Regions from separate parts of the Bacillus sp. NP247 genome, predicted to be linked through region 2. Evidence: predicted binding sites of a transcription regulator. Region 2 holds the regulator's gene; each other region holds the start of a gene.
What was found. Region 2 encodes Rex, which represses fermentation and respiration genes when NADH is low (regulators of the CRP and FNR family bind a similar motif). Its sites were predicted from a motif close to TTGTGAAATATTTCACAA; they were not measured.
Positions count from the first base shown of each region.

Region 1 (11,195 bases), 1.8 Mb from region 2:
TTCTTTTAAAGGAGAAGATGTAAAACAAAATGCCATACTTGTGAAAAAAGGGACTTCTATAAACCCTGGAGTAGCGGCGCTTCTTTCTACGTTTGGTTATAGTTCCGTACATGTTGTAAGGCAGCCGGTTATTGGAATTGTAACGACAGGAAGTGAACTGCTGGAAGTACATGAACAACTGAAAGAAGGGAAGATTCGAAATAGTAACTCCTATATGATAGCTGCTCAAATTGAACGAGCAGGCGGAGTGGTACAGTATTACGGACAATTCGCTGACGATTTTGAGACGTGTTATAACACTGTGAAGAAAGTGATAAAGGAAGTCGATATTTTAATTACAACTGGTGGCGTTTCAGTAGGAGACTATGACTATTTACCTGCTATTTATGAGAAATTACAAGCTAATGTACTTTTCAATAAAATAGCAATGCGACCAGGAAGCGTGACTACTGTAGCTGAGCTAGAAGGAAAACTATTATTCGGTCTATCTGGTAATCCTTCTGCTTGTTATGTCGGTTGTGAATTATATGTTAGACCGGTTATTCGAACATATTTGCATAGAAAAGATCCGCATATATATCGTGCGGAAGCGATTTTAGAGAAAGATTTTCCGAAAGCAAACCCATTTACTCGTTTTGTAAGAGGGAGAGTGGAAATTGTAGATGGCCAATTGAAAGTTACACCAGTTGGTTTAGATAAATCTAGTGCCATTTCTTCACTTGCAGAGGCGAATGCATTTATCGTCCTGCCGGGAGGAACGAGAGGATTTGAAGTAGGAATAACTGTTTCGGTGCTGTTATTAGAATCGAGATTAGGAAGCGAGTGGCCATGGGAAGAACCACTTCGATCATACAAGTAATAGAAAAATAGAATGGTGGCTTCTCCGCGGATTATGATTTATCCCGCTATTTGTGGGCAGTAAAACTCCCACTGATTAAAGTTTCACTTTATACAAAGATTAGAGGTGCAAGATGACACATGCGTATTATGAAGTAATTGATACACCTATTTCAATTGAAGAAGTTACAAGGAAAGTAATTCGTCGTGAGTGTGGTGCTGTTACTACTTTTATTGGTACTGTCAGAGAATTTACGAAAGGACGTCGTACACTATATTTAGAGTATGTAGCTTATAAGACGATGGCGGAAAAACAACTTGAGAAGATTGGGACCGAAGTAGAAGAGAAGTGGCCTGGGACATATGTGGCAATTACACATCGTATTGGTACATTGCAAATTTCTGATCTTGCTGTTGTTGTCGCTGTTGCTACACCACATCGGAAAGCAGCTTATGAAGCGAATGAGTATATTATGGAACGCATAAAACAAGTTGTCCCGATTTGGAAGAAAGAGTTTTGGGAAGATGGTGAGTCATGGATAGGTGATCAGTTAGAGAAAATAGCATATGCAAATGGTGAGCCTAGAAAGGAGATGAGAATATGATTGAAGTATTATTATTTGCACATTTGCAAGAAGAAGTAAGCAAACCAGCCTTGTACATAGATTGTGAAAATGTTACGGTTGCTGAACTAAAAAAAGTTCTCATTAAGAAATACAGCGTAGCGATTTCAAATGAGATAATGGTTGCCGTAAATGAAAAGTATGCAAATGAGGATGACATTATTGAAACTGGCGATGTAGTAGCAATGATTCCGCCAGTAAGTGGTGGTTGATTCTTTTCAGTCTCATCATGTTAGTACGTGATTAGACTGGAGGGAATTAATATAACTATGCATACATAGGAGGGAACAGGATGAAGAGTCCTAATTTTCAATTAAGTTTACAAACTTCTAATCTAGTTATCGGTTTTATGGTATGGGTTATCTTATCATCATTAATGCCATATATTAAAGCGGATATTCCATTAACTGCGGGACAAATTTCTATGGTTACAGCAGTACCGGTTATTTTAGGTTCTATTCTTCGCATTCCAATTGGTTATTGGACGAATCGTTACGGAGCAAGAAAATTGTTCTTTATTAGTTTTATACTTTTATTATTCCCTGTCTTTTACATTAGTGTTGCCAATTCTATGATGGATCTAATTATTGGTGGCTTATTTGTAGGGATTGGTGGGGCTGTATTCTCTGTAGGGGTAACTTCTTTACCGAAATACTTCCCGAAAGAGAGTCACGGTTTTGTAAATGGTATTTATGGTGTAGGTAACGCCGGAACAGCAATTACTTCATTTTTAGCACCTGTCATTGCAACTTCATTTGGCTGGAGAACGACAGTACAGTGTTATTTAGTTTTACTTGCAGCATTTGCACTTATGAACTTTTTATTAGGCGATCGTAAGGAAAAAAAGGTGAATACACCATTAATGGAACAAATAAAAGGTGTATATAAAAATGAAAAACTATGGTTTCTATGTATCTTTTACTTTTTAACATTTGGATCATTTGTTGCATTTACAGTATATTTACCAAACTTTTTAGTATCTCACTTCGGATTAGAGAAAGTAGATGCAGGCATGCGGACAGCTGGATTCATCGTATTAGCAACAATGATGCGCCCAATTGGTGGCTGGCTCGGGGATAAGTTTAATCCATTTAAAATATTAATCTTCGTATTTATCGGCTTAACACTATCTGGTATTGTTTTATCATTTATGCCTAGTATGAACGTGTATACATTTGGTTGCTTACTAGTCGCATTCTGTGCAGGTATTGGAAATGGAACAATCTTTAAGCTTGTTCCAATGTACTTCTCTGAGCAAGCAGGGATTGTAAATGGGGTTGTGTCAGCTTTGGGTGGACTAGGAGGGTTCTTCCCGCCATTAATTTTAACATTACTATTCCAACTGACAGGTCATTATGCAATTGGATTTATGGCGTTATCAGAAGTCGCTCTTGCTTGTTTAATCATTACAGTATGGATGTATAGTCAAGAGAAGATGTTAGTGATGTTAAAGAATAATTAATAAGGAAAAAGAACCGTCCCAAAGTATTATGGGATGGTTCTTTTAGTAATAGGCTTCAACATGTTTTATTGCTATCTTAACAAAAGCTTGTTTTCTAAAATAATATGGTTTTAAAATGAAAAACAGAAGGTTTATGGGATTTTATGTTAATATATAGATATCAGATGTTATTCAATTAAAGGATAGGTTAGTAAAAGGAATTTTAAATCTCTTCCAAAGATTAAACTAATTTTTAGCATACAAATATTTAATTGGATCGGGGTGTTTAGATGAAAAAATTATATAAGTCTACTCAAGATAAACAAGTATCAGGTGTATTAGGTGGCTTAAGCGATAAGTATGGAATTGATGTTAGTATCCTTCGAATAGTAACTGCATTATCAGCCTTTTTTACTAGCGGATTAACAGTGTTAATTTATATAATAGCTGCAATTGTTTTGCCTACGGATAAAGAAATTAAGTGATAAATGTATGAACTTAAATCTAATTCCACAATCGAGAACTTTAAGGGGACGAGTAGATAAAGGCACTCCGCCTCTTACCCGTCTAGCGTACCAGAAAGGGACTTCGAATGTGGTAGTAAGAATCCGACTGACGTTAGTCATTTTGCACCGTTAGGAGTGGGAGTGTCAAGTAAGAATTTTATCCTTATTGATTTTATGAGATTGCTATGCATAATTGTAACTAAGGGAGATGATTCTAAGTTGAGTAAACCGAATATCAGCACAACAGTTTCAGGAGATATAATTGTTACCCATCTAATTGGCCAGATTAAAACAGATGATGTGTATGAATGGTTTAATGGCTTTGAGCAGGTTTGTCAGCAATTTATTTCCGAGGATCGGAAATACAAATTGTTGGTGGATAGAAAAGGGTACACGCCGAATCATTTTTCTGTTCAAAAAGTATGGAAAGATAAGTTCTTCAATGAAACTATTTTGAATCATAGTAAGGCAATTGCATTTCTCCTTGAAGAAGGGGAGATACTGAATTATTTACAACAATCCAATACGAAAGAAGCTGTGAAATTTTTTGATGATTATGAACAAGCGCTAATTTGGTTGAATGAATATCCAATATAAAAACTGAATTGAACCAGTTGCTCGTAATATTGCATTTGTCATAAAAATCACTTGTTTACAAGTTGCCCACATCATTAATTTTCTTCGCAGATTGCCTGTGCAATTTGAAAAAACGAAACCAAAACAAAAAGAACAAACGCTTCTAAAAAACGTTTGTCCAAATATAATTGCTATTTTAGCTAAGAAATAGACTACAATTTGTGAGTACGAGAAAGTCTTTTTATAAGATTAGGAAGGAAAGAAGTTAATTCTTGTTTCATACGTTTTGTAAACGATGGATCTTTACCTGAAGTTGAAATCGTTACAATATATTCATCATTTCGGATGACACCAGGTGTGTGAAAGGATGATTCTGTGCCATCACTTACAACGTTAAGCCATTGGAAGTCATGGGAGGCCTGTTTGACCATCATATTTACAGCATGATGATTAGTAGCGGCATAAATAAGGTGAGCATCTTTAATATCATCATTACTAAAAGTTTTTTGCTTCCAAGTAATATAAGGAAGTTCCTTCATTTCCTCGCAAATCTCTGGGCTGATAACGGTGACAAAAGCGCCTGTATCTTTTAATCCAGACGCTTTTCGATATGCAATTTTACCTCCACCAATGATAACGACCACTTTTTTATTTAAATTAAGCATAAGAGGGTACATGTTATACATACACACATTCCTCCATTCGTTCTAACAATGTTAACTTCATATATGTATCAAACTGAAGGCAGTTACAAGTCGTAACGTGATCATATTTTTTTGTATGCAATTTAATTTTTTGAAGCAACAATCCGGTAAAGAGAAGGTACGGCATGACATATACATGGGACGCAGTCGATGTTATATTTTTGAGCTCAGCAGTAAAAGAGGGCGTTCCTTTCGTTAAAAAGGAGCACGATACTGACATACCGAGTTTTTGTTCGACAGCTGCTCCGATTTGTTGTAACTCATAAATAGGCTGTGGATCACTACTACCTCGTCCTACGAGTAAAACGCTACTACCTTGCATTGGCATAGCTTCACGTATTCTTTTTACTACAAGTTCCACCATATGTGGGTGCGTACTAAAAGGTGGCGCAACTGAAAATGTTATGTTTGGATATTTCATTTGCATTTGCTCTATCTCAAAAGGGATATCACGTTTATAGTGAGCTGCCGCAAATAATAAAACAGGTACAATCATTATTTCAGTTGCTCCTTCTAGTATTGTTTCTGTAACAGCATCTGAAATGGTAGGTGTTGTTAGTTCAAGAAAAGCAATTTTTTGAATCCGTTCGTTACGTTCTTTCATAACAGATTGAATAAAGTGAATGAATTGCTCATTACCTTCTTGTAGTCGGCTCCCATGTCCAACATATACGATTCCTTTCATTGTCTTACCATGTCCTTCTTCATAAGAGTTTCTTGTAATTGATGATCTACGTTATGAAACCCGACTTTATTTGCATAGTGTAAAGTTGGAACATCGGTATACGAGAATGGGAGAGTAAGAATATCGATAAAGCCAAGGCGTTTTATTTCTGCTAGAAACGTATCAATAGAAGCACGTCCTTCAAATACAATGCTATCCCATGAGAATTCAGAAAGCATACGGGAATGAATTTCATCGAAGCGGTAATCAATTGTATATTCATGAGTCATCATATAAGAACCAGCACCAATTTTTTCTTGAATGAAAGCAATGCGATTAATATTTCGGCCTAAATAAACAGTTGTATCGGAAGAGAACGTTGCTTGTTGGCTTAATAGTCCATATTGCATCAGTTTTTCTTGAGTGGTACCGTTCATATGCTGCAGTTCTACCTGTAAGGAACGAATATCTTTATGATATTTACTACATGATCGCATCAAGATTTCTACACTTTCAGCTGAACAAAATACAAGACGATCAACGCTAAAAATCTCATTGATTTGTTCAGAGGTTAATGTGTATTCTTCCTTTTTGAAAGTTGGAATTTGATATATTTCTGCACCGTATTCTTGTAACATTTGTTTTATTGCACTTTCTTTATTTGTAGCAGCTGAAAATAATACTTTTTTACCGTGCAATGGTTTACGTTCTTTCCAAGCGATTTGCTTCCGCAAAGTAACGACATCACCAACAATCGTCATGGAAGGATTAGAAATATTTTCGTTTTTGACGATAGGAACGATGGTTGAAAGTGTCCCTGTGACAACGCGCTGCTTTCCAGTTGTACCCCACTCAATGACTGCTACTGGTGTATCGTCTTTTTTTCCTGCTTGTAGTAAGTTTTCGCAAATTGTAGGTAAGTTTTTTATACCCATGTAGTAGGCGATTGTGTCGCTATTGTGGGATGAATTATATTTTCCATGATCGGTTAAAGGACCTTTTGCATGCCCAGTTAGTAAAGTGACGCTATTACTGTAGTTACGATGGGTGAGGGGGATACCTGCATAACTACTAGCGGCGATGCTAGATGTAATACCTGGTACAATTTCATATGGAATGTTCGCTGCTGCTAAAGTTTCTGCTTCTTCACCAACACGACCAAAAATAGATGGATCACCGCCCTTTAATCGAACAACGATTTTTCCTTCTTTCGCAAATTGAAGGAGGTGGGCGTTAATCATTTCTTGTCGCATAGTATGATTCTTTGGCATTTTCCCGCAATAAATAAGTTCACAAGTTGGCTTAGTATAGCTAAGAAAGCTAGGATTCAATAGGCGGTCATATAAGACAATATCTGCACGCTTTAAGCATTCTATCGCTTTCTTTGTAATAAGCCCTTCATCACCTGGTCCTGCACCAACTAAATATACATATCCGTTCATAATCGCACCTCATCAATTTTTATTTAAAAGGAAGCCAGAGGAGGCTTCCTTTCGTAAATTACATGTTTATATAAATGTCACCATCAATAACTTCTACTTCGTAAGTTTGGATACAACCGTCATCAGGCTTTTGAACTTCACCTGTTATTAATGAAATTTTCCAATCATGCAGTGGACAAAAGACGAATTCTCCAGATACGATTCCTTCTGCTAACGGTCCGTTTTTATGAGGACAACGATTTTCTACAGCTCGAATATCGCCATTTGAAAGGCGGAATAGGGCGATAGACATACCTTTCATTTGCACCTCTTTACCGATTTGAATAGGAAGGTCTCCTGCACGCATAATTTTTATTTTTTCTTTCGTTTGTAACATATAGTGCACGCTCCTTATTTTACAGTTTCTACTTCATACATTGCTTTTAATGACTTCGATTCTAGAGCTTGTCCCCATGCTTCTGTATATGTGCTCCGAGCGGTTTGGAAACGCTCATTTAACACAGTGACCATACTTGTATCTTGTAGTATTTCTTTTATGTGATCGAAGCCTAATCGTTCTGTCCAGTAGGCAGTGCGCTCCCCATAAATACCAGTTTCACGATAATATTGCATGTAAGCTGTAGCGATGCGAAGGACATCGTCTTCAGTGGGGACGATCATTACAAAATCAGCTTCACGTACTTCTGTACCACCATTTCCGCCGATATAAAGTTGGAATCCATTTTCAACACACACAACACCGAAATCTTTCGTAAGTACTTCCGCACAGTTACGTGGACAACCGGTTACACCCATTTTCATTTTATGAGGTGTATCTACCATTTCTAATGATTGTTCAAGTAGCATACCAAGTCCTAATGAATCTTTCGTACCGAAACGACAGAAACGAGAACCAACACACGATTTTACATTACGAAGTGATTTTGAATACGCATATCCAGAAGTCATATTTAAGTCAGCCCATACGTTAGGCAAATCTTGTTTCTTAACACCATATAAACCGATTCGACTTGCGCCTGTAATTTTCACAAGAGGAACATCATACTTTTTCGCAACTTCAGCAATTTTCATTAAATCATCTGCGGTTGTAACGCCTCCGTACATACGTGGAATAACAGAAAATGTACCATCATGCTGGATGTTACCATTCATTCTTTCATTAACGTAACGGGATGATTTATCATCTGCATATTCTTCTGGAATCGCCATACGTAAATAGTAATTTAAAGCAGGACGACATTTCGAACATCCGTCTTCATGTGCAAAGCCGAGTACATTTCGTACTTCTTTTGACGATTTTAAACCTTTCTCATGAATTGCCGCTACGACTTCATCACGTGATAAAGTTGTACATCCGCACATACCAGCAGACTGAGCAGAAGCATCAAAAGCATCTCCGAGTGTATGAGCTAGAACTTGTTCCACAAGCGGACGACATTTACCACAAGACCCTGCGGCTTTCGTGCATCCTTTAACTTCTTCAAAAGTAGTTAACTCTTGCTCTAAAATGGCATGAACAATTGTACCTTTCGTAACACCATTACATCCACAAATCGTGTCATCCGCACTCATTGTAGCAACGTCAAGTTCACTTTCTTCACCAACTTTGTGAAGAAGGGAAGTGGCTGTATATTCTTGTATATCTTCTTCTTTCTTTAACATGCTAAAGAGGCGTGTACCATCAGCAGTATCACCATATAAAACGATACCGACGACTTTATTGTCACGAATTAATACTTTTTTATAGGAACGTTTACATTCATCAAAGATTGATATTGCTTTCGTTTGATCATCTTCATAAATTTGACCAGCAGAGAATAAATCACAACCTGCAACTTTTAATTGCGTACCGACGATGCTGCCTGCATATCCATCCGTTTGTAAATTCGTTATATGTTTTGCTAATATTGCGCCTTGTTCATAAAGAGGGGCAACAAGTCCATATGCGATACCGTCATGTTCCGCACATTCTCCAACGGCATAAATGGATGCATCATTTGTTTGCATATAGTCGTTAACTACAATGCCGCGATTTACAATTAAACTAGCATCTTTTGCTATTTGAGTATTCGGACGTATTCCGACAGCCATTACGATTAAATCACAATTTACAATTTCACCATCTTCAAATTGGATACCCTCAACATGATCTGTACCAAGAATCTTTACAGTTCTCTTTTCCATGAGAAATTTCATGCCTTGCGCTTCTAAATCTTCACGCAATAGAGAAGCAGCTTTGGCATCTAATTGTTGCTCCATTAAGCTCGGCATTAAATGAACAATATGTACGTCCGTTCCTAAGTCAATAAGACCTCTTGCGGCTTCTAAACCAAGTAATCCACCACCAATGACAACGGCCTTTTTCTTATCTTTAGCAGTATTAATCATAAATTGTGTATCTTCAATTGTTCGAAATCCAGTCACACCAGGAAGGGTGGAACCTTCAACAGGCAAAATAAAAGCGCTAGAACCTGTTGCGATAATGAGTTTGTCGTATGTAAGAGTACGATTCTTTTCTGTAACAATGATTTTTTCTTCTCGGTCAATACTTTGAACTCTCTCGTTTGTATATAAAGTTATTTCATTTTCTTCGTACCAACTATATTCGTTCATAATGATATCTTGTATATTTGTTTTTCCCTGCAGAACATGAGAGAGCATAATGCGATTGTAGTTTGGATGTGGTTCATCTCCAAAAATAGTAATATTATATAAATCACTATCATGTTTTAATATTTCTTCCATACAGCGTATGCCAGCCATACCATTCCCGATCATAACTAAACGTTTTTTCATATTCATTTCCCTTTCTATGTGAAAAGTTGAACAAAGAATTATATTTCTATTATAGAAAATTAAAAAAGAGGGAGATGTGATATTTATCACATTTTTATAATGATTCACAAATTGTTAAAATTCGGATTTATGTGAAGGGAGAAGCGAAAGGGAATTTGGTTATATGGGTAGAGGGGGAGGAGAAGTATAAATATTTTTCACACAATGAAAAAGCAGGACATGAGCATTTATACTCATGTCCTGCACTGCACTTTATTTATGCTTTTGTAATTGCACGGGGAAATAAAATGTTATTTTCTAAATGAATATGTTCAAACAAGTCAGATTCAAGAGCTTCAAGACGCTGGTAAACAAGGCGATAAGTGCCGCAAGCTCCTTCTGGTGGAGTAAAGTCATTTGTCACCTTACGAAGTTCTTTAATTATATTGCCAGCGTGGTCATGCTCACTTTCTAATTTGTCTACTACTATACGTAATTTTGCATAATTTTCATCAGTCGGATTTTGTTCAAATGCTAAAATTAATGGGAAATCTTCCGTTTCTTCTTTAATTAAATGTTGTTCTAATTCAATCTTAAGTTCATGAAATAGCTTATGAATTTGAGCTAAATGAGGCTGACTTGCCCCATGAACGCGTAATACTTTCGTCACATATGGACTTAACTGTGGCAATTCTTCATTTAAATAGCGATGATGCTTATTTACAACATAATCAATCAATTCGCGATAAGAAGCATTTTTCCAATCAATTTCCGATTCGTTTAATAGTTTCGTATTATTATAAAGCGTATTTAACTCTGTGATTACCTCTGTTGCCGATAAATTTCTTTCATTAATTGCATTAATAAGTGGTCTATTACCACCACAACAAAAGTCTATTCTATATGATTTAAAAAGATCACTAGCTTTCGGAAATTGTGTTACAATCTCACCAATAATTGAAGTTTCAGTAAATGTATGTTTCATATGAATGCCTCCATAAAGTTTAAATGTAATATCTAAATCAAGAATAGCGATAAATTAAAATCAATGTGGTGATTTAAATCACTTATTATGTGTCATTTTTGAGAATAATAAAATGAGTTTTATAAAAGGGAGAGGGAGGGTAATTCGTCGCAATAGTTTCTGATAATAAAAAAAGAAGCTTACTAGAAGCTTCTTTTTTACTACTATTTTTCACATGCAACTCCATCGCCATCACGATCAAGGTGAGAGCTATAACCTGGCTGATCTCTATATAATGGAGCTTTTCCAGCATTTTTAACTTCAGTACAATTTTTGTAAGTTACATTACTATTGTTACTTGCAGCTGGTTGTGTTTGAGCTTGCTGTGCTTTTTGCTGATCCTCTTGTTGTTTGCGAGCTTGTTCATCAGCCTGGCGTTTTTGCTCTTCTTGTTGTTTGCGAGCTTGTTCATCAGCCTGGCGTTTTTGCTCTTCTTGTTGTTTACGAGCCTGTTCATCAGCCTGGCGTTTTTGCTCTTCTTGTTGTTTACGAGCCTGTTCATCAGCCTGGCGTTTTTGCTCTTCTTGTTGTTTACGAGCCTGTTCATCAGCTAGACGTTTTTGCTCTTCTTGTTGTTTACGAGCTTGTTCATCAGCTAGACGT
Region 1 covers NZ_CP076653.1:4,726,524-4,737,718, forward strand. Annotated here, with positions in the region: gene glp (molybdopterin molybdotransferase MoeA) at 1-859, shown strand, start outside; gene KPL75_RS24625 (molybdenum cofactor biosynthesis protein MoaE) at 972-1,442, shown strand; gene moaD (molybdopterin converting factor subunit 1) at 1,439-1,672, shown strand; gene narK (nitrate transporter NarK) at 1,753-2,922, shown strand; gene KPL75_RS24640 (PspC domain-containing protein) at 3,192-3,386, shown strand; gene KPL75_RS24645 (STAS/SEC14 domain-containing protein) at 3,582-4,004, shown strand; gene KPL75_RS24650 (precorrin-2 dehydrogenase) at 4,196-4,669, opposite strand; gene KPL75_RS24655 (sirohydrochlorin chelatase) at 4,662-5,372, opposite strand; gene KPL75_RS24660 (uroporphyrin-III C-methyltransferase) at 5,369-6,793, opposite strand; gene nirD (nitrite reductase small subunit NirD) at 6,852-7,169, opposite strand; gene nirB (NADPH-nitrite reductase large subunit) at 7,184-9,589, opposite strand; gene ric (iron-sulfur cluster repair di-iron protein) at 9,846-10,553, opposite strand; gene KPL75_RS24680 (excalibur calcium-binding domain-containing protein) at 10,757-11,195, opposite strand, start outside.
Region 1: a site for Rex is predicted at 9,664-9,681, ahead of nirB (NADPH-nitrite reductase large subunit). Genes of this name have one in related genera too.

Region 2 (11,195 bases):
TGTCGTTACGCGATTAATAAAGTAGCGGTCATGAGAGACGAATAGAAGAGTACCTGGGTAATCAATTAAAGCATTCTCCAAAATCTCTTTACTATTTAAATCAAGATGGTTTGTTGGCTCATCGAGAATTAATAAATTGGATTTTTGCATCATAAGTTTTGCAAGAGCTAGTCGAGCCTTTTGTCCACCACTAAGAGAAGATACTGGTTTTAGTACATCATCCCCTGTGAATAAAAAGTTGCCTAGTATAGTGCGAATTTCTTTTTCAGGTTGCAGGGGATATTCATCCCATAGTTCATTTAAAACTCGCTTAGAAGATGTTAAGTTAGCTTGCTCTTGATCATAATAACCAACAGATACATTTGACCCGAAAGAAACATCACCATTTAGTAGAGGTAACTTATTCACAAGTGATTTTAACAATGTGGATTTCCCAATTCCGTTCGGTCCAACTAAAGCAACACTATCCCCACGAGTTAAGCGCATAGTTACATGTTCAATAATCGGATCTTCATCATAGCCAATAGTTGCATCTTTAACTTGTAAAACATCATTTCCACTTTGTTTTTCAATATCGAAGTGGAAGGAAGCTGATTTAGAATCGCCTAATGGTCTAGCTAATACTTCCATTCTGTCTAATTGTTTACGGCGACTTTGAGCACGTTTTGTCGTAGATGCACGAGCAATATTTTTTTGCACAAAGTCTTCCAGTTTAGAAATTTCATCTTGTTGTTTTTCATAACGTTTCATCTCTTGCTCGTATAGAGCTGATTTTGAGTCTAAATATTTACTGTAGTTACCAACAAATCGTCGGCTTTCCTTATTAGAAATTTCGTATACTTGTGTAACAAGTTTATCTAAGAAATAACGGTCATGGGAAACGATTAAAATCGCGCCAGGATAGCCTTGTAAATATTGTTCAAGCCATGTTAGTGTCTCAATATCCAAATGGTTTGTAGGTTCGTCTAAAATAAGTAAGTCTGGTTTCGTTAATAATAATTTCCCAAGAGCTAATCTCGTTTTTTGTCCACCACTTAATGTAGAAATTGTCGTCTGATGTGTTTCAACTGGGAAGCCAAGACCGCTTAAAATCGAGCGTATATCTGCTTCATACTGATAGCCACCTTGATCTTTATAATCTAATTGTAATTGGTCATAATCAGCTAATAATTTCTCGTATATAGCCGCATTTGAAAAGTTTTCTTCTTTTCCCATCTCTTGCTCTAGCCTTCGAAGTTTTGTCTCCATCTGCTGCAAGTGTGTAAAGACGGTTAACATTTCATCCCAAATTGTTAAAGACGTTTCTAATCCGGTATTTTGAGCTAAATACCCCATTGAGACATCTTTCGGTTTTATAATTTCACCACCATCATGAGATAACTCGCCAGCCATTATTTTTAATAATGTAGATTTTCCGGCTCCATTTCGTCCGACTAATGCGATACGATCTTTTGTTTGTACTTCCAATTTTATGTTTGCAAGAATCGTTTCTGCACCGTATAATTTCGAAAGTCCATTCACTTGTAATAATATCAATGTTTTCACCTCAAATAATTTCTTAACTTTGCCATGTTTATATTTCTCAATCATACTAAAAATAGTGTATAGTTTAAAATAAAGAGAGAATACTTCTTCTCTTTATTATACAAGGAAATTCATGAGTGCTAAACTTTTGTATTTGATTCAAGTATACGAATAAAGATAGGAAGAGAGGAGAGGTTATATGGATCAGCAAAAAATTCCACAGGCCACTGCCAAACGATTGCCTCTATACTATCGATTTATCCAAAACTTATCTCTTTCTGGTAAGCAACGTGTTTCATCAGCCGAATTGAGTGAAGCGGTAAAGGTTGATTCCGCAACTATTCGAAGAGATTTTTCATATTTTGGAGCGTTAGGAAAAAAAGGATATGGATATAACGTAAATTATTTATTATCATTTTTCCGTGAAACACTCGACCAAGATGATATAACACGTGTGGCACTTATTGGAGTAGGTAATTTAGGGACCGCTTTCTTACATTATAATTTCACGAAAAACAATAATACAAAAATTGAAATGGCGTTTGATGTTAATGAAGAGAAAGTTGGAACAGAAATCGGAGGAATTCCTGTATATCATTTGGATGAATTAGAAGAACGTTTATCAACTGATATACAAGTGGCAATATTAACGGTACCCGCTACAGTAGCGCAATCTGTGGCAGATAGATTGGCAGAAACAAACGTACATGGTATTTTAAATTTCACACCAGCACGCTTAAATGTGTCAGAGAATATAAGAATTCATCACATTGATTTAGCTGTAGAGTTACAAACGCTTGTTTACTTTTTGAAGAATTATCCACAATAAAACGCAGAGGAGATGACCTCTGCGTTTTATTATTGTTTTTTCTTTGTGAATTTAACTAATATAAGGCGAAGTGCCAAATTAAAATCAATTGTTGCCATAACTGCAAATAGTATTGTCCACATATTCCAGATTGTATCTGTTACGTTCGTAATGGCGAAGCGTGTAAAGATACATCCAAGAAGAAAGTACAATGCAGCCATGAACAATGGTGAGTTTCTCATACTAAAAATCCTCCGATAAAGCCTTGCATTTTTTCAGCTTCTTTAATCATTTCTTGAATTTGTTCATTACTCACTAAAACTTGAGCAATTGCAACTAATGTATTCATTGCAACATGAGCTGCAATAGGAACTATAATTCGTTTCGTCTTTACGTATAAAAAGGCGAATACGAGCCCCATAGAAGTGTATACCAATAAGTGAGTAAAATCAAAATGAATCGCCGCGAATACAAGTGAACTAATGATAGCGGCAATAAAGAAGTTAAACTTCTTATAAAGTGTACCGAATAAAATTTTTCTAAATACGATTTCTTCCAAAATAGGTCCTATTATAGATATGACGATAAGGAACCAAGGTGTCGTTCTTGCGATGTCCATAAGTCTTGCTGTATTTTCAGATCCCGGTGTAATCCCTAATAAACGCATTTCAATCATACCGGCAATGCTTTGTGAGAACAGTGCTAAGAAGAAACCAATAAAAATCCACCCAATTGTAGCTGGAACAGTAGAGCGCGTTTTATCTAAATGCCTGTCACGAATATCTGTTCTGAGTAACCAAAGTACAACGCATAATGCAATGAAAAAGCTAATGATAGCCCAATGACCAGTTATGAGCTGAATCTTTTCCTCTCTAGTAAATCCCCTATTATCGTATAGTCCAGTTTTCAGGAGAAGTGGTAACCCGGCAATGCCTGATAACTGCATTAAAATGTATGTAACGATAACCCACCAATATTGTTTCTTCAAATGGTTTAACCATCCTTTCTAACTCTAGTGTATGAGATAAAGTAGGATAACATGTAAATATGCTACCTATCATATAAACTTTCATTCGAATTATGATTCTTTTGTAAATCTTTATTTGAAATTAAAATAGAAGACAGGAAAAAGTTGTGTGTTTAGCGAAAACAACTTAGGGTGTCTTTCATATTGTAACATACGAGTGGTGGAAACAACGATTCATATAGTAAAGGTAGTGGAAGAAGGATTCTATATAGAAAAGTATATATAGTAATTTGCGAAAAAATTATGATTTTTTTACTTGCAAAAGAAATTGAGATTATTTATTATTAGAAGTGTGTTAGCACTCGTGTGACTTGAGTGCTAATAAATAAAATTTACATAACAAAATGAGGAGGTTATTGTTCATGCTAAAGCCATTAGGTGATCGCGTTGTAATTGAACTTGTTCAAGCAGAAGAAAAAACAGCAAGTGGTATTGTATTACCAGAAACTGCAAAAGAAAAACCACAAGAGGGTAAAGTTATTGCAGTAGGTACTGGCCGAGTGCTTGAAAATGGTGAGCGTGTTGCTTTAGAGGTAGCAGCAGGTGATCTTATCATCTTCTCAAAATATGCAGGTACTGAAGTGAAATACGAAGGTACAGACTACTTGATTTTACGTGAAAGTGACATTTTAGCAATTATCGGTTAATTATATACATTTTAAAAATTCAAGGGGGTCAATTATTATGGCAAAAGATATTAAATTTAGTGAAGAAGCACGTCGTTCGATGCTTCGCGGTGTCGACACTCTTGCAAACGCAGTAAAAGTAACGCTTGGGCCAAAAGGTCGTAACGTTGTACTTGAGAAAAAATTCGGTTCACCACTTATTACAAATGACGGTGTAACAATCGCAAAAGAAATCGAATTAGAAGATGCATTCGAAAACATGGGTGCGAAATTAGTAGCAGAAGTTGCTAGCAAAACAAACGATGTTGCTGGTGATGGAACGACAACTGCAACTGTATTGGCGCAAGCTATGATTCGTGAAGGTCTTAAAAACGTAACAGCTGGTGCAAACCCAATGGGTCTTCGTAAAGGTATCGAAAAAGCTGTTACTGCTGCAATTGAAGAATTAAAAGTGATTTCTAAACCAATCGAAGGTAAATCTTCTATCGCACAAGTAGCTGCTATTTCTTCGGCTGATGAAGAAGTAGGTCAATTAATCGCTGAAGCAATGGAGCGCGTTGGTAACGACGGCGTTATTACTTTAGAAGAATCTAAAGGATTCACAACAGAATTAGACGTAGTAGAAGGTATGCAATTTGATCGTGGATATGCATCTCCTTATATGATTACTGATTCTGACAAAATGGAAGCGGTTCTTGATAACCCATATATCTTAATTACTGACAAGAAGATTTCTAACATTCAAGAAATCTTACCAGTATTAGAGCAAGTGGTACAACAAGGTAAACCACTTCTTATCATTGCTGAAGATGTAGAAGGCGAAGCGTTAGCTACATTAGTAGTGAACAAACTTCGTGGTACATTCAATGTAGTAGCTGTTAAAGCTCCTGGATTTGGTGACCGTCGTAAAGCAATGCTAGAAGATATCGCAATCTTAACTGGTGGCGAAGTAATCACTGAAGAATTAGGACGTGACTTAAAATCTGCTACAGTTGAATCTTTAGGACGCGCTGGTAAAATCGTTGTAACGAAAGAAAACACAACTGTAGTTGAAGGTATTGGAAACACACAACAAATCGAAGCTCGCATCGGTCAAATCCGTGCGCAATTAGAAGAAACAACTTCTGAATTCGATCGTGAAAAATTACAAGAGCGTCTTGCTAAACTAGCAGGCGGTGTAGCAGTAATTAAAGTAGGTGCAGCAACTGAAACTGAGTTAAAAGAGCGCAAACTTCGCATTGAAGATGCACTTAACTCAACTCGTGCAGCAGTAGAAGAAGGTATCGTTGCGGGTGGTGGTACTTCACTTATGAACGTATACACGAAAGTAGCTTCTATCGTAGCTGAAGGCGACGAAGCAACAGGTATCAACATCGTACTTCGCGCACTAGAAGAGCCAGTTCGTCAAATCGCAATCAACGCTGGTCTAGAAGGATCTGTAGTTGTAGAGCGTCTAAAAGGCGAAAAAGTAGGCGTTGGTTTCAACGCAGCTACTGGCGAATGGGTTAACATGCTTGAAACTGGTATCGTAGACCCAGCTAAAGTAACTCGTTCTGCACTTCAAAACGCAGCATCTGTTGCAGCTATGTTCTTAACAACTGAAGCTGTAGTAGCTGACAAGCCAGAACCAAATGCACCAGCAATGCCTGACGTGGGCGGCATGGGCATGGGCGGTATGGGCGGAATGATGTAATTCCGTTCGCTCGAAAAACATCCACTTCTATATAGAAGTGGATGTTTTTTTGTGTTTTTGAGAGCGGGAAAATAATTTCTGTAGAATTTTGTCGCTTTCTCTCTTGACCATACTGATACTTCATTGTTAGAATCTAGGAAGATAATATAAAACAATCCTTCATATATCCTCGATGATATGGTTTGAGAGTCTCTACCGGGTTACCGTAAACAACCTGACTATGAAGGCAGTGCGTCTTATATTTATAAAGAGCGGAAGACTATCTTTCTTTATAAAGCCAGACCCCTGCCTTTTCTTTGTTATGAGACTAGAGGCGGAGGACTGGCTTTTTTTATTATATTGGTAATGCTTTTCGCCAAATTGGTGAAAATATTTATATACGAGAACTAACGTTGGGGTGATTATTTTGAAGAAACAGCATGATACAATTATCGTTTTAGATTTTGGGAGTCAGTACAATCAGTTGATAGCACGTCGAATTCGTGAGTTCGGTGTATACAGTGAACTTCATCCACATACAATTACTGCAGAAGAAATTAAAGCGATGAATCCGAAAGGGATTATCTTCTCTGGTGGACCAAATAGTGTATACGGTGAAGGTGCATTACATTGTGATGAAAAAATCTTTGAACTAGGATTGCCGATTTTCGGTATTTGTTACGGTATGCAACTTATGACACAACAGTTCGGTGGTAAAGTAGAACGTGCAAACCACCGTGAGTACGGAAAAGCTGTTCTTAAAGTAGAGAACGAATCAGAATTATATGCGAACCTTCCAGAAGAGCAAGTTGTATGGATGAGCCATGGTGACTTAGTAACTGGTTTACCTGAAGGATTCGTAGTAGACGCAACAAGTGAGTCTTGTCCAATTGCTGGTATGAGCAATGAAGACAAAAACTTATACGGTGTACAATTCCACCCAGAAGTACGTCACTCTGAGCACGGTAACGATTTAATTAAAAACTTCGTATTCGGCGTATGTGGTTGTTCTGAAGGATGGAACATGGAGAACTTTATCGAAGTAGAATTAGAGAAAATCCGTGAAACTGTTGGAGACAAAAAAGTATTATGCGCACTTAGTGGCGGTGTAGACTCTTCCGTTGTAGCAGTATTAATTCATAAAGCGATCGGTGACCAATTAACATGTATTTTCGTGGACCACGGTTTACTTCGTAAAGATGAAGCAGAAGGTGTTATGAAAACATTTAGCGAAGGCTTCCATATGAACGTTATTAAAGTGGATGCACAAGAGCGCTTCATGAACAAGTTAAAAGGTGTAGAAGATCCAGAACAAAAACGTAAAATCATCGGTAATGAATTCATTTACGTATTTGATGATGAAGCTTCTAAATTACAAGGAATGGACTTCCTAGCGCAAGGTACACTTTACACGGACATCGTTGAAAGTGGTACAGCAACTGCACAAACAATTAAATCTCACCATAATGTTGGTGGACTTCCTGAAGACATGCAGTTCAAATTAATTGAGCCTTTAAACACTTTATTTAAAGATGAAGTACGTGTATTAGGATCAGAACTAGGAATTCCTGATGAAATCGTATGGCGTCAACCGTTCCCAGGTCCAGGACTTGGTATTCGTGTATTAGGTGAAATTACAGAAGAGAAATTAGAAATCGTTCGTGAATCTGATGCGATTTTACGTGAAGAAATTATAAAAGCAGGATTAGACCGTGAAGTTTGGCAATACTTCACTGCGCTACCTGGTATGCGTAGTGTAGGTGTTATGGGTGACGAGCGTACTTACGATTACACAGTAGGTATTCGTGCAGTAACATCTATCGACGGTATGACAGCTGACTGGGCACGTATCCCTTGGGACGTATTAGAGAAAATCTCTGTACGTATCGTAAACGAAGTAAAACACGTTAACCGTATCGTGTATGATATAACGAGTAAGCCACCAGCAACTATTGAGTGGGAATAGTATTGTAATAAAAAAGATCCATCTATCGTTCATGTATAGATGGATCTTTTTGTTTTCGTCCTTAATACGAACGAAAATACAAAAGTTTATAAAAATGTTCGTTTTTAAATTGACAAAACCACCTCCTCGAGTTAATATGAGTATGTAATTCAAACGAAAAGTGAATATTATGCCGTCGTATAATATCGGGGATATGGCCCGAAAGTTTCTACCTAGCTACCGTAAATGGCTTGACTACGAGGCGTTTGTATAAAGATGAGGGGAAACTTGTCTTTATTTATAGAACGCTTCCATGTATATGCAATGGGAGCCTTTTTTATTTTTATAGATAAAAGAGGGCTAGGGTGAAATACGGCGAGTAATCATATAACGGGGGAAACGTAGGATGAAACGCTATTTTCAGTTTGATGAGCTCGGTACGAATTATAAGACTGAGTTCATAGCAGGGTTAACGACATTTCTATCTATGGCTTACGTACTATTTGTCAATCCTGCTACGCTGTCGCTTGGAAATGTTAAAGGGTTACCAGCAGGTACAGGAATGGATCCAGGTGCAGTATTCGTTGCTACAGCATTAGCAGCGGCGATTGGTTCGTTAATTATGGGGATATTTGCGAAGTATCCGATTGCTTTAGCGCCAGGTATGGGAATAAACGCGTTCTTTGCTTATACAGCGGTGTTAACGATGGGAATTCCGTGGCAAACGGCGATTGCTGGAACATTAATGTCAGGTATTATCTTTATTATTCTTACTGCTTCAGGTATTCGTGAAAAAATCATTAATGCAATTCCAGTAGAGTTAAAGTTTGCAGTAGCGGCGGGTATTGGATTATTCATTGCCTTCCTTGGATTCCAAAACGCTGGAATTATCGTAAAGAATGATGCTGTTCTTGTTGGGTTGGGGGACTTAACAAAGGGCACAACGTTACTAGCAATCTTCGGAGTTGTTACTACAATCATTTTCATGATTAAAAAAATAAATGGTGCAGTTTTCTACGGCATGATTCTTACGGCGATCTTAGGAGTAGCGACTGGATTAATTGATACACCGAAAGCTGTAGTGGGAGCAATACCGAGTCTAGAACCAACGTTCGGGGTAGCGTTAACTCACTTTGGAGACATTTTTACTGTTGAAATGGGTATTGTTATTATAACGTTCTTCTTTATCGATTTCTTTGATACAGCAGGTACGCTCGTGGCGGTTGCGAATCAAGCGGGATTAATGAAGAACAATAAATTACCACGTGCAGGAAAAGCACTATTTGCAGATGCGATTGCAACTGTAATCGGTGCGATCTTAGGTACGTCGACAACAACGTCTTATATTGAATCTTCTGCAGGGGTAGCAGCGGGTGGACGTTCTGGATTTACAGCAGTTGTAACAGCAGGGTTCTTCTTACTGGCACTATTCTTCTCGCCGCTATTAAGTGTTGTGACACCAGCTGTAACAGCGCCAGCATTAATTATTGTAGGAATCTTGATGGTTTCATCTTTAGGAGAAATTGATTGGAAGAAATTCGAGATTGCAGTACCAGCATTCTTTACTATCATTTCAATGCCACTTACGTATAGTATCGCAACAGGAATTGCAATCGGATTTATCTTCTATCCAATTACAATGGTTGTGAGTGGCCGTCGTAAAGAGATTCATCCAATTATGTATGTTATGGGAGTTTTATTTGTACTATATTTCATCTACGTTCGTAAATAAAAGGGGTTTTTTGAAAGGTCTAGACTTAAGGGGAGTCTAGACCTTTTTTTGCGTCTTCAGAAAATCTTAAGGATTTCCGAGCGTTTTTCTTCAGAAATTTTCTTATAATAGAAGTTAGGGATTAAAAATGATGGGGGAGATATTGTGGCTGGAGAAACAATACTTGTCGTAGATGATGAAAAAGAAATTAGGCACCTTATTACAATATATTTAAAGAATGAAGGATATAAAGTACTGCAAGCAGGGGACGGAGAAGAAGGGTTACGTTTACTAGAAGAAAATGAAGTACATCTAGTCGTATTAGATATTATGATGCCGAAAGTAGATGGTATTCACATGTGTATGAAAGTAAGAGAATCGAAAGAAATGCCGATTATTATGCTTTCTGCGAAAACGCAAGATATGGACAAAATTTTAGGATTAACTACAGGTGCAGATGATTACGTAACGAAACCATTTAACCCGTTAGAGCTAATCGCAAGAATTAAATCTCAGTTACGTCGTTATATGAAGATGAATGGTTTTGCGATTCAAAATGAGGACGAGTTAGAAATTGGAGAGATGAAAATAAACATCTCCACTCATACAGTCATTGTGGATGGAGAAGAAGTGAAACTGACCCCGAGGGAATTTTCAATTTTAGAATTACTAGTTCGTAATCCGGGGATGGTCTTTAGTGCGGAACAAATTTATGAAAAGGTTTGGAACGAAAGATCCTTCCAGTCGGATAACACGGTAATGGTTCATATTCGGAAAGTGCGTGAAAAGATTGAGGAGAATCCAAGGAAGCCTAGATATATAAAAACAGTATGGGGAGTGGGGTATAAGGTTGAAAAAGATATTTAATCCGTTTACTTATGTAAGGAAAATAAGACAATTAATTGAGAAATTAGTAAAGAGTGTACGAAAGAGTATAAGAATTCAATTGATTACTACTTTTGCTGCTTGTGCGTTATTAGGAGTCTTTTTTGCAAAGGGAGCTGCACCATTTTTTGAGAATGCGAATCGTCAAGCGACTGTCGATTATCGGTCTGGTATGCAACAAATTAATTATCAAGCTCAAAGAGCAGCAAATAGTTCGGTTCATGAAAATAAATTAGAAGCTATATCCAATATGATTGAAACGGAGAATCAAAATTTAGAGCGAGGAAATAGAGCTTTAAAAATACTGGTTACTGATGAAAGTGGTAAAGTTTTATATAAAACAAAGCAGGCGCAAGAAGAGCAAATCGATTTGCACAATACAATTCGTAATGCAGCATCATTTGCGATCAACTATTCAAATGGTCAAGATATATTTGAAAATACGAGAAAAGAATTTATAGCTTTTTCACCTATTACAATAGAAGATAAGAATTTATATATGTTCGTTAGTGGAATTCCGGATGGTGTAGTAATCTATAATACGCAAGAAGGACCGTTTCCGTTTTTCATAGGTGTACTTGTGTTCATTTTCTCTTTCTTCTATATAACAAAAAGAAAGATGAAGCAAATTGAAGCGATGGCAGCAGGTGTAAAGGAAATAGAAAAAGGAAACTTAGCGTACCGTATTGAGAAAAAGGGTGAAGATGAGATTGCAGCTTTAACTGAGAATATTAACAATATGGCAGAAGAGCTTATGAATAATATAGAAAAAGAGCGTAAATTAGAAAAGCAGAAAAACGAGCTTATTACGAATGTATCTCATGATTTACGTACACCACTTACTTCTATTATGGGTTACTTGAGATTACTTCGAGATTCTAAATATGAAAATAAAGAACAACATGATGAATATACAAGAATTGCTTTTGCAAAGTCGGAGCAGTTAAAGAATTTAATAGAAGATTTATTTGAGTATACGAAGTTAACAAATGAGCAA
Region 2 covers NZ_CP076653.1:2,933,620-2,944,814, forward strand. Annotated here, with positions in the region: gene KPL75_RS15575 (ABC-F family ATP-binding cassette domain-containing protein) at 1-1,536, opposite strand, end outside; gene KPL75_RS15580 (redox-sensing transcriptional repressor Rex) at 1,724-2,353, shown strand; gene KPL75_RS15585 (YdiK family protein) at 2,383-2,574, opposite strand; gene KPL75_RS15590 (CPBP family intramembrane glutamic endopeptidase) at 2,571-3,320, opposite strand; gene groES (co-chaperone GroES) at 3,722-4,006, shown strand; gene groL (chaperonin GroEL) at 4,044-5,678, shown strand; purine riboswitch at 5,818-5,919, shown strand; gene guaA (glutamine-hydrolyzing GMP synthase) at 6,085-7,623, shown strand; purine riboswitch at 7,779-7,880, shown strand; gene KPL75_RS15610 (NCS2 family permease) at 8,009-9,334, shown strand; gene KPL75_RS15615 (response regulator transcription factor) at 9,479-10,180, shown strand; gene ampS (aminopeptidase AmpS) at 10,164-11,195, shown strand, end outside.

Region 3 (11,195 bases), 1.3 Mb from region 2:
ACAAACTTTATCGTAAAAGTACTAGAAGAGTTAAAGTAATGTAACAAAAAGGCAACTGTCTCATATAAAGAAAATACATACAGTTGCCTTTTCTTTATTGGCAAATAAGGGGGAGAACACGATGAATGTATATCGTGGAGTTCATGAGTTGATTGGTCATACACCAATCGTGGAAATTACTCGTTTTTCACTTCCAGAAGGAGTCCGTTTATTTGCAAAGCTTGAATTTTACAACCCAGGCGGAAGCGTTAAGGATCGTTTAGGAAGAGAATTAATCGAAGATGCGTTAGAAAAAGGGCTTGTTACCCAGGGCGGAACAATTATTGAACCGACGGCTGGAAATACTGGCATTGGACTGGCACTTGCAGCGTTACAACATGATTTACGCGTCATCGTTTGTGTACCAGAGAAATTTAGTATTGAAAAGCAAGAATTAATGAAAGCGCTAGGTGCAACGGTTGTGCATACACCGACTGAGCAAGGAATGACCGGCGCAATTGCAAAAGCAAAAGAATTAGTAAAGGAAATACCAAATTCTTACTCTCCAAGTCAGTTTGCTAATGAAGCAAACCCACGTGCTTATTTCAAAACACTAGGTCCTGAACTTTGGTCGGCACTGAATGGAGAGATTAACATATTTGTTGCGGGTGCAGGAACTGGCGGTACGTTTATGGGAACTGCGTCTTATTTAAAAGAAAAAAATATTGATATTAAAACGGTGATTGTAGAACCAGAAGGATCTATTTTAAATGGCGGCAAAGCTGGTTCACATGAAACAGAAGGCATTGGTCTTGAATTCATTCCACCATTTTTAAAAACATCTTATTTTGATGAAATTCATACGATTTCTGATCGAAATGCATTTTTACGTGTAAAAGAATTGGCACAAAAGGAAGGCCTTCTCGTTGGGAGCTCTTCAGGGGCGGCATTTCATGCGAGCTTACTTGAGGCAGAGAAAGCAGCACCAGGTACAAATATTGTAACGATTTTTCCTGATAGTAGTGAGCGCTATTTAAGTAAAGACATATACAAAGGATGGGAATAAAAAATGAGAGCAAAGACAAAGTTAATTCATGGTATTCGCATAGGAGAACCTTCAACTGGATCTGTAAACGTACCGATCTATCAAACAAGTACGTATAAACAAGAAGCAGTTGGTAAGCATCAAGGATATGAATATTCACGTACAGGCAACCCAACACGTGCAGCTTTAGAAGAAATGATTGCCGTATTAGAAAACGGTCATGCTGGATTTGCATTTGGTTCAGGAATGGCTGCTATTACAGCGACAATTATGTTGTTCTCAAAAGGTGATCATGTCATTTTAACAGATGATGTTTATGGCGGAACGTACCGTGTTATTACGAAAGTATTAAACCGCTTCGGTATTGAGCATACATTTGTAGATACAACAAACCTAGAGGAAGTTGTAGAAGCGATTCGTCCAAATACGAAAGCAATTTATGTAGAAACACCAACGAACCCATTACTAAAAATTACTGATATTAAGAAAATATCTACTCTTGCTAAAGAGAAAGATTTATTAACAATTATTGATAACACATTCATGACGCCATATTGGCAGTCGCCAATCTCTTTAGGAGCAGATATTGTACTTCATAGTGCAACGAAATATTTAGGAGGACATAGTGACGTAGTTGCAGGCCTAGTGGTTGTAAATAGCCCGCAACTGGCAGAAGACCTTCATTTCGTGCAAAACTCAACAGGAGGTATTCTTGGCCCACAAGATAGCTTCTTACTACTTCGCGGTTTAAAAACATTAGGAATTCGTATGGAAGAACATGAAATAAATTCACGCGCCATTGCTGAATTCTTAAATAACCATCCAAAAGTAAATAAAGTATATTATCCAGGTCTTGAATCACATCAAAACCATGAATTAGCAACAGAGCAGGCGAATGGATTTGGTGCTATCATCTCATTTGATGTAGATAGTGAGGAAACATTAAATAAAGTACTTGAGAAACTGCAATACTTTACACTTGCTGAAAGTTTAGGAGCAGTAGAAAGTTTAATTTCTATCCCGTCTCAAATGACACATGCATCCATCCCAGCAGATCGCCGTAAAGAATTAGGAATTACAGATACATTAATTCGAATCTCTGTTGGTATTGAAGATGGAGAAGATTTAATTGAAGATTTAGCACAAGCACTAGCATAATAAAAATGCACTGCTAATATAGAGCAGTGCATTTTATTATATTAATTTGTGAAACATTTCACAAATTAGACATACACAAATGAAATGATTTCATGTATATTGAATTCATGAAATGTTATTTACGAACAAACTTGTGAAATGTTTCACAAACAATGAGATTCATGTAGGACGGTAACTCTATTTTTTTTTCACTAATCGGGACTTATTATGACCTATAGGGACTTATAAAGACCGTGATAACAGAATAGGAGGAAATTTACATGGTAGTCAAAGAGAAAGTTGTAAATGAAATGCAAGAGGTAAAAGAGATGATTGATACGTTAGTAAATAACGGTCAAGAAGCTTTACAAGCATTAGAAAGTTTTACACAAGAGCAGATTGACAACATTGTTCATGAAATGGCACTTGCGGGTGTCGATCAACATATGCCGCTTGCGAAGTTGGCTGTTGAAGAAACGGGCCGTGGTGTATATGAAGATAAATGCATTAAAAATATTTTTGCCACTGAATATATTTGGCATAGTATAAAGAAAGATAAAACGGTAGGAATTATTCATGAAGATCCTCATGAAGAAGTAATAGAAATTGCAGAACCTGTCGGTGTAGTAGCTGGGGTAACGCCAGTAACGAACCCAACGTCGACAACAATGTTTAAAGCGTTAATCGCGATAAAAACGAGAAATCCAATTATTTTCGCATTTCATCCTTCGGCACAAAACTGTTCCATTGCAGCGGCGAAAACAGTATATGATGCAGCAGTGAAGGCTGGTGCACCAAAGCATTGTATTCAATGGATTGAAAGACCTTCTGTGGAAGCAACGAAACAACTAATGAACCATGATGGTGTCGCACTCGTTCTAGCAACTGGAGGGGCTGGTATGGTGAAATCGGCTTATTCTACTGGTAAACCAGCACTAGGTGTAGGTCCTGGTAATGTACCGTGTTATATAGAGAAATCAGCACATGTAAAACGTGCTGTTAATGATTTAATTTTATCGAAAACATTTGATAACGGTATGATTTGTGCATCGGAACAGGCAATTATTATCGATAACGGAATTTATGATGATGTTAAAGCAGAAATGATTGCAAATAATTGTTACTTTGTAACAGAAGAAGAGAGAAAAAAATTAGAAAAGCTTGTTATTAATGAAAATACATGTGCAGTAAATAGTGATATTGTTGGGAAATCAGCACAGTATATTGCTGAATTAGTAGGAATTACTGTACCTGAACATACAAAAATGCTTGTAGCTGAAATTAAAGGTATCGGGGCAGCATATCCACTATCTCGTGAGAAACTGAGCCCAGTGTTAGCTTGTGTAAAAGCAAATTCACTAGAAGAAGGATTTACATATTGCGAAGAAATGTTAGAGCTTGGTGGCCTAGGGCATTCAGCGGTTATCCATTCTACAAATAAAGAAGTACAAAAACAATTTGGGTTACGTATGAAAGCCTGCCGTCTCATTGTAAATGCACCTTCATCACAAGGTGGAATTGGTGATATATATAATGGGTTTATTCCATCACTTACGCTTGGTTGTGGCTCCTACGGGAAAAACTCAGTTTCCCAAAATGTAACGGCGACTCATTTATTAAATATAAAAAGGCTGGCAAATAGAAAAAAGAATATGCAGTGGTTCAAATTACCACCCAAAATTTATTTTGAAAAACATGCGACAGCATATTTAGCAAACATGCCTAACATTTCCCGCGCATTTATTGTAACGGATCCAGGGATGGTTGAGCACGGTTATGTAGATACAGTTACGCACTATTTACGTAAGCATGCAAATGATGTGAAAGTTGAAGTTTTCTTTGAAGTTGAGCCAGATCCATCAGATGAAACTGTATTTAAAGGTGCGGACATGATGAAAAGCTTTAAGCCTGATGTAATTATTGCACTTGGTGGCGGTTCAGCTATGGATGCAGCAAAAGGGATGTGGTTATTCTATGAGCACCCAGAAACAACATTCTATGGCATTAAACAGAAATTTTTAGATATAAGAAAACGTACATGTAAATATCCGGAATTAGGAAATAAAGCGCAGTTTGTTGCCATTCCAACAACATCAGGAACAGGATCAGAAGTGACACCATTTGCGGTTATTACAGATAAGAAAAATAATATAAAGTATCCGCTCGCGGATTATGAATTAACGCCAGATGTAGCGATTGTTGATCCACAATTTGTAATGACAGTACCACCTCATGTAACAGCAGACACTGGTATGGACGTATTAACGCATGCAATCGAGGCGTATGTGTCTGTTCTGGCAAATGACTATACTGATGGTTTAGCGTTAAAAGCAATTGATCTCGTATTTAAATATTTACCGAGAGCATATAAAGATGGAAATGATGAAGAGGCACGAGAAAAAATGCATAACGCTTCTGCGATTGCAGGGATGGCATTTGCTAATGCTTTCCTTGGTATTAATCATAGTTTAGCGCATAAAATTGGACCGGAATTCCATATTCCACACGGACGTGCAAATGCAATTCTTATGCCGCATGTAGTCCGCTATAATGCTATTAAGCCAAGAAAGCACGCATTGTTCCCAAAATATGAGCACTTTGTGGCTGATGAACGCTATGCACATATTGCGAGAATGCTCGGGCTTCCAGCAAGTTCAGCGGCAGAAGGTGTGGAATCACTCGTCCAAGCAATTATTGAGCTTGGAAAAAGCTTAAATATAAATATGAGTATTGCAGGACAAGGAGTTGCTAAAGACCAATTTGAAGAGGTTGTTGGATTATTAGCAGATAGAGCTTTTGAAGATCAATGTACAACAGCTAATCCAAAATTACCGCTCATTTCAGAGCTGAAAGAAATCTATATGGAAGCATATAAAGGCGTATAATAGATAAAAAAGAGCCGCGAGTAAGCGGCTCTTTTTTACTTTGGAAAACATCTCCCAGATTGGTTCTATTTACTTGTCTTTAAGCTTGATAGAATGTGATAAAGTGAGGATGGGAGTGATAAAGAGATGAAAGAATTACAAGAAAAAATAGCAGATTATACCCGCTTCGGACAAGTGCTTCTCGCAGTAAGTACATTTTTGATGGTTGGTTTATTAATTCCGAATGGAGCAAAAGAGACGGTACAAACTTTTGTTATGATGGGGAGTGTCATTGGATTTTTATGTTTTTCTTTTTTCTTCTTTAAGCGTGTGAAAGCGATGCGTGATCAACTAGAGGAGAGCGAATATGAAGAAAATTGTTAAATAGAGCGCTACGAAAAGAAGAAATCTTTTTGTAGCGTTTTTTTGTTTTTTGTAGAAAATGTATGCGTTTTATGTTGACAATGATAATCCTTATCAATTAAAGTAGAATAGTAGTAAGTGATTATCATTATCAATTAGAGGTGGAAGAATGAAAAAATCTATTACGCTGTTCACAGCGATCTTATCTATTTTTTTCTTGTTAATAGGTTGCAGTGCAAAAGAAAACGAAAAAGCATCCGCAACAAAAACAGAAAAAGGAACAGACAAAATCGAAATTACCGATCTCTCAGACAGAAAGATAACATTCAATAAAGTTCCTGAAAGTTTTGCGACGTTAAGTATGGGTGATATGAATATTATCCACGCTTTAGGAGGGGAAATCGTCGGTCGTCCAGATGCAAAAATTCCCCTTCCAGAAGATTTGCAAAAAACACAAGTAATTGGAAATGCACATCAGCCAAACTTTGAACAAATTGCTAGTTTAAAGCCAGACGTACTTGTTGCTAATAATGGGTTCCAAAAAAATATTCCAACGGTTGAAGGGCAAGGAACAAAAGTAATCATTTCTTCAGCAAACTCTGTAAAAGATATTCAAAAGAGTATTGAAATGTATGGAACAGTAATGAAGAAAGAAGATAAAGCAAAAGAGCTTAACCAAAAAATTAATGATCAAATGAAGAAATATGAGAAAAAGAGCGATATTAAAGCGTTGCTAGTTTATGGAGCACCGGGCACTTATTTAGCAGCATTACCGACATCTCTGTCAGGTGACATTTTAGAGAAAACGGGCGGGAAAAATATCGCAGCTGGTTTTCCAGAAATGAAAGAGTATCCGCAATATGCACAGCTAAGTGTAGAACGTATTATTGAAGCGAATCCAGATGTAATTTATTTAATTACACATGGAGATCCCAATAGTGTGAAAAAAGCATTTGAAGGCGAAATGATGAAAAATGAAGCATGGAAAAATTTAGATGCAGTAAAACAAAATCGCGTAGTTATTTTACCACCAGATTTATTTGGATCAAATCCTGGGACAAAAGTAACAGAAGCGCTGGACTTTATGTATAAAAGTATACAAGATGTAAGGAAATGATAAGTATGGAGAGTAGTGAAATAGCAAGAGAAAAGGAGCATCCTTTTGCAAAGAAAAGATGGATAATAACAGTTACTTTAGTCATATTAACTGTTCTAGGTCTTTTTTACGGTCTTTTCGCAGGTAGCTTATCTTTTTCTTTACGAGATATTATAGAGGGTATACAAGATGAAGGTTCGACAGTTCATCGAATTGTGTGGGATCTTCGGATACCGAGAGTGCTCGTTGGGTTTATAGTAGGAACGTGCTTAGCTACATCTGGAGCATTACTGCAAGGGGTTATGAGAAACCCTCTTGCAGACCCTGGAATTATTGGAGTTTCATCAGGAGCAGGCCTTGTAGCAATAATAATCATGATTTTATTTCCACAGCATATGGCTTTTTTACCACTAGGAGCTTTTTTAGGAGCTTTCATAACAGCGATGGTCATTTATGCTTTATCATGGCAAAAAGGGGCACCACCTTCAAGAATCGTCTTAGTAGGTGTGTCAATCAATGCATTAATTGGTGCAGCAACGTCAGCATTAATGTTATTACATAGTGACAAAGTACAATCCGTGTTACCGTGGTTAGCCGGCGGTATTGGTGGTGTGAGTTGGGCTCATTTGAACATGATTATTTATTATGCAATATTCGCTATTATATTAGCTTTCTTCGGTATTAAACACATCCGAGTATTAATGCTCGGAGATGAAATGGCGAAATTATTAGGGCATAACGTGGAAAGAAGCCGGTTTTATTTAATAGTAGTAAGTACAATGCTAGCTGGAATAGCAGTTAGTGTTTCTGGTCTTATTGGATTTGTCGGTCTCGTTGTACCACATATGCTACGTTTATTAGTCGGAAATGACTATAAATATTTGCTGCCATTATCATGCCTTGGCGGCGGAATATTACTTGTTTTCGCAGATGCGATAGCTCGAAGTTGGTTTGATCCAATCGAATTACCAGTTGGTATTTTATTGTCCTTCTTAGGTGGTCCGTTCTTCTTATATTTAATTCATAGAGGAGGAAAACAACGTGATTTCCGTTAACAAAGTGTTTTACGCGCATTCCGAAAGATTTCAAATGCAAAATATGAATGTACATATTAAAGCTGGGGAAATCGTTAGTTTAATCGGTCCAAATGGGTCAGGGAAATCTACTTTGCTTCGTTTAATGGCAAGGCTACTTAAACAAAGTGAAGGGGACATCATTTTAGATGGAAAAGATATTCATATGATGAAGAGTGCTGATGTAGCGAAGCAATTAGCGATGTTACCACAAATGCATGATCATCAATTAGATTTAACAGTGAAAGAGTTAATACAGTTCGGAAGAGGTCCTCATAAATCATGGAGTAGTCGCTTGAATAAAGAAGATGAAGAAATTGTTGATTGGGCATTGTCTGTTACAAATCTTGAAGGGTATGAATATCGTCTTTTACAGTCTTTGTCAGGAGGAGAAAGACAACGTGCTTGGATTGCGATGACGCTAGCACAACGTACAAATGTCTTATTGCTAGATGAACCAACAACCTTTTTGGATATCGTTCACCAGTTGGAAGTAATGGAACTTGTGAAACGATTAAACGAGGAGTTTGGTATGACAATTATAATGGTTTTACATGACATTAACCAAGCGGCTCAATATAGTGATCGTTTACTCGTATTAAAGCGAGGAAAGATTCAGTATGACGGTGTACCAGAAGAAGTATTATGTCAACAAATGTTTCAACATGTATTTGGCATAGAAGTAGATATTTTTCAAGGAAGCGACAAGCCATTTTTTACACCGAAACGAATTTCTAAAAAAGGAGCAGAGCGATGCAAACAGAAGAACGTATTACCACTGAATTAGTAAGAGAATTCGTTATGGCAGCTCACGGAGATCTAGAAAGGGTACAGGAGATTTTGTTCGAATCACCTAGCTTACTTCATGCTTCTTATAATTGGGGCGGTTCAGATTGGGAAAGTGCGTTAGGAGCAGCAGCACATGTAGGCCGTAAAGATATTGCTCTTTATTTACTAGAAAAGGGTGCTCGGATGGATATTTTCGCAGCAGCTATGCTTGGAGAGTTAGAAGTTGTACAAGCTATTTTAGTGGCACAACCAGAAGCATTACGTGCATCTGGCCCACATGGTATTTCCCTTCTTCAACATGCTCGAATGGGTGGAGAAAAAGCACAGCGTGTATTTGAGTACTTAACGGTGCTCTCTTAATAACCGTAAAAGTTCTTATGTGCGGTAAACTTTCCACTCAAAAGATTGGAAAGTTTACCGCCCGTTAGAACGGGATAAGTATCTAGTATATTTGAAAATCCTACACCCCCCTCAGTTGTAGTTTTCTTTTTGCTAGTTATGATATGGATGCAGTAGACAATATTTGTCTACTGCTTTTTTTACGTTTGTAAAGAGTGAATATTCTCTATGTTAATGTTGGTTCATTTATAATAGAGAGTAACACTTACTATACATCCAAAATATGATCGTGTAATAAAGAACAGAATGCTGGGAAGGAGTTTAAAAATGTTCCATACAGATCGCCTACAATTTCGTAAATATACAATGGATGATTTACAGTTCTACGCTTCGTTATGGGGGAACGAGAAAGTAATGCGCTATATTGGAAATGGGACGTTAAAAACATATATGCAATGTAAAAAAAATTTGGAGGAGTGGGTGCTTCCGAATTATAAAAATGGTCTCGGTTTATTTGTAATGATTGAAAAGGAAACAGGGATACGAATTGGTCATGCAGGGCTTGTCAAGCAGAAGGTAGATGGAAAAGAGGAAATTGAGATTGGCTATTGGCTACTTCCTAAGTACTGGGGGAAAGGGTATGCGAAAGAAGCAGCGGCGGCATTTCGAGACTATGGTTTTCAAGTATTACAAATGAATAAATTAATTTCACTTATTAATCCGAACCACCCAGCTTCAATATTTGTAGCTAGAAAAACAGGACTTAGCTATGAAAAAACAACTGCATTTCATGGGATTGATGTCTTAGTTTATTCTATTAAGAGAGTTGGATGAAAAAGTTCACTTTTTTAAAGGTGAAATATACTTTTTGAAGAATGGTATATAAAAATAAAAGGAGGGATTACATGTATATTTATCATAATGGACTAATTATTCGTGAAGGAACGGATGGAGTGCCAGCCTATGCAATTAAAACATTATTTGAAGATGCTGGTTGGAGTAATGATGATATCCCTTCTTGGCAAATTGAAAAATTTTCGATAGCATTTGAAAATTCAACATGGGCTTTCACAATTTGGGATGAAGAAGAGATGGTCGCGATGGTTAGAGTAATTTCTGATCAAATCATGGTTGCTAATATAGTAAATTTAGTTGTGAAGTATGAGTATAGAGGGAAAGGATTAGGTAAGAAACTGGTAGCTCTTTGTTTACAAAAGCTTCCTCATGGTGATTGGTTTGCACATACAGCCGCTAACAATTTTGATTTTTATAGAAGTTGTGGTTTTGAAGTAAGAGAGTTATCAAGAAATGGGACATGTGCGTACTACGGGTACCAAGTAGCAAAAAAGGATGGGCACCGATAAACTTATAAGGTAGTGAAGAAAAAGGATTGCTATTTTAATGATATAAACTGAATTGAGACTCATTTTATGATAAAATAAAAGAAAATTCAGTTTACTAACGGGGGATAAAAATGAATGTAAAAGTTGGGGATGTATTTAAATATGAAAGAAGATTTACCGAGGAAGAAGTTTTCGAATTTGCCAATATTACAGGTGATAAAGGTAGGCATCATATGGAATATGATGAGAATGGAAGGTTAATGGTTCATGGTTTATTGACGGCTAGTATTGGTACGAAAGTAGGCGAAGAGTTACATTACATAGCAAGGGAATTAGTAAGCGAATTTATTAGGCCAGTTTTTACAGGGGATACGATTACTTGTGAATTAACTTTAACAAATATTGAACAAATGGAAGGATATAAAAAAGTTTCAATTGAGTCAGTATATCGTAATCAACATGAAAAGACCGTACTAGTTGGGACAAGTTATGGAATTATAAGGGGATAAAAAAGAAGCCTGTTACGAAACAGGCTTCTTTTTTTGTCAATTAGTAAACGCGTTTTCGATTTTCCGCATGACTAGAGATAAGTAATAACGCAGACTCTTCACCTATATTACGAACAATATGAGGAACGCATGCATTCCAGGAGAAAGAATCACCTTCTTCTACAATTGCAATATCTTCACCATGTTGAACTTCCAGTTTTCCGCGTAATACAAGATGGCACTCTTCGCCTTCATGAGCATTTGGTGAGTTTTCTTTCGGGAATCCGGCAGAAATTTCTACTAAAGATAGGCGGAGACCACCTTGCTCAGCAACATGCTCAATTCTTTGTTCATCTTTACCGTATACGCTGTATTTCCGTTCTTCTTTTTTTATAATTTTCATTCGATCCTTTTGTTCTAACAGTAAATAAGGAAGGGGAACATTTAAAAAATTAGAGATCGTTTCTAAAGTTGAGATAGATGGTGATGTTTTATTGTTTTCAACTTGACTCATAAAACCTTTAGAAAGACCTGTTCCTTCACAAATTTGTGCAATTGTTATGCCTTTACGTTGACGAATTTCACGCATTGCAGAACCAATATTCATAAAATCAAGCTCCTTTTTGTAAACAACTATTTGTATCATAGCAAAAAAAATATATATTTTCTCATGAAAAAT
Region 3 covers NZ_CP076653.1:1,611,347-1,622,541, reverse strand. Annotated here, with positions in the region: gene mtnN (5'-methylthioadenosine/S-adenosylhomocysteine nucleosidase) at 1-39, shown strand, start outside; gene KPL75_RS08560 (O-acetylserine dependent cystathionine beta-synthase) at 122-1,045, shown strand; gene KPL75_RS08555 (bifunctional cystathionine gamma-lyase/homocysteine desulfhydrase) at 1,049-2,182, shown strand; gene adhE (bifunctional acetaldehyde-CoA/alcohol dehydrogenase) at 2,443-5,046, shown strand; gene KPL75_RS08545 (YrhC family protein) at 5,173-5,409, shown strand; gene KPL75_RS08540 (ABC transporter substrate-binding protein) at 5,558-6,505, shown strand; gene KPL75_RS08535 (FecCD family ABC transporter permease) at 6,511-7,539, shown strand; gene KPL75_RS08530 (ABC transporter ATP-binding protein) at 7,526-8,344, shown strand; gene KPL75_RS08525 (ankyrin repeat domain-containing protein) at 8,311-8,706, shown strand; gene KPL75_RS08520 (GNAT family N-acetyltransferase) at 8,992-9,519, shown strand; gene KPL75_RS08515 (GNAT family N-acetyltransferase) at 9,591-10,049, shown strand; gene KPL75_RS08510 (hotdog family protein) at 10,160-10,537, shown strand; gene KPL75_RS08505 (helix-turn-helix domain-containing protein) at 10,578-11,123, opposite strand.
Region 3: a site for Rex is predicted at 2,229-2,246, ahead of adhE (bifunctional acetaldehyde-CoA/alcohol dehydrogenase). Genes of this name have one in related genera too.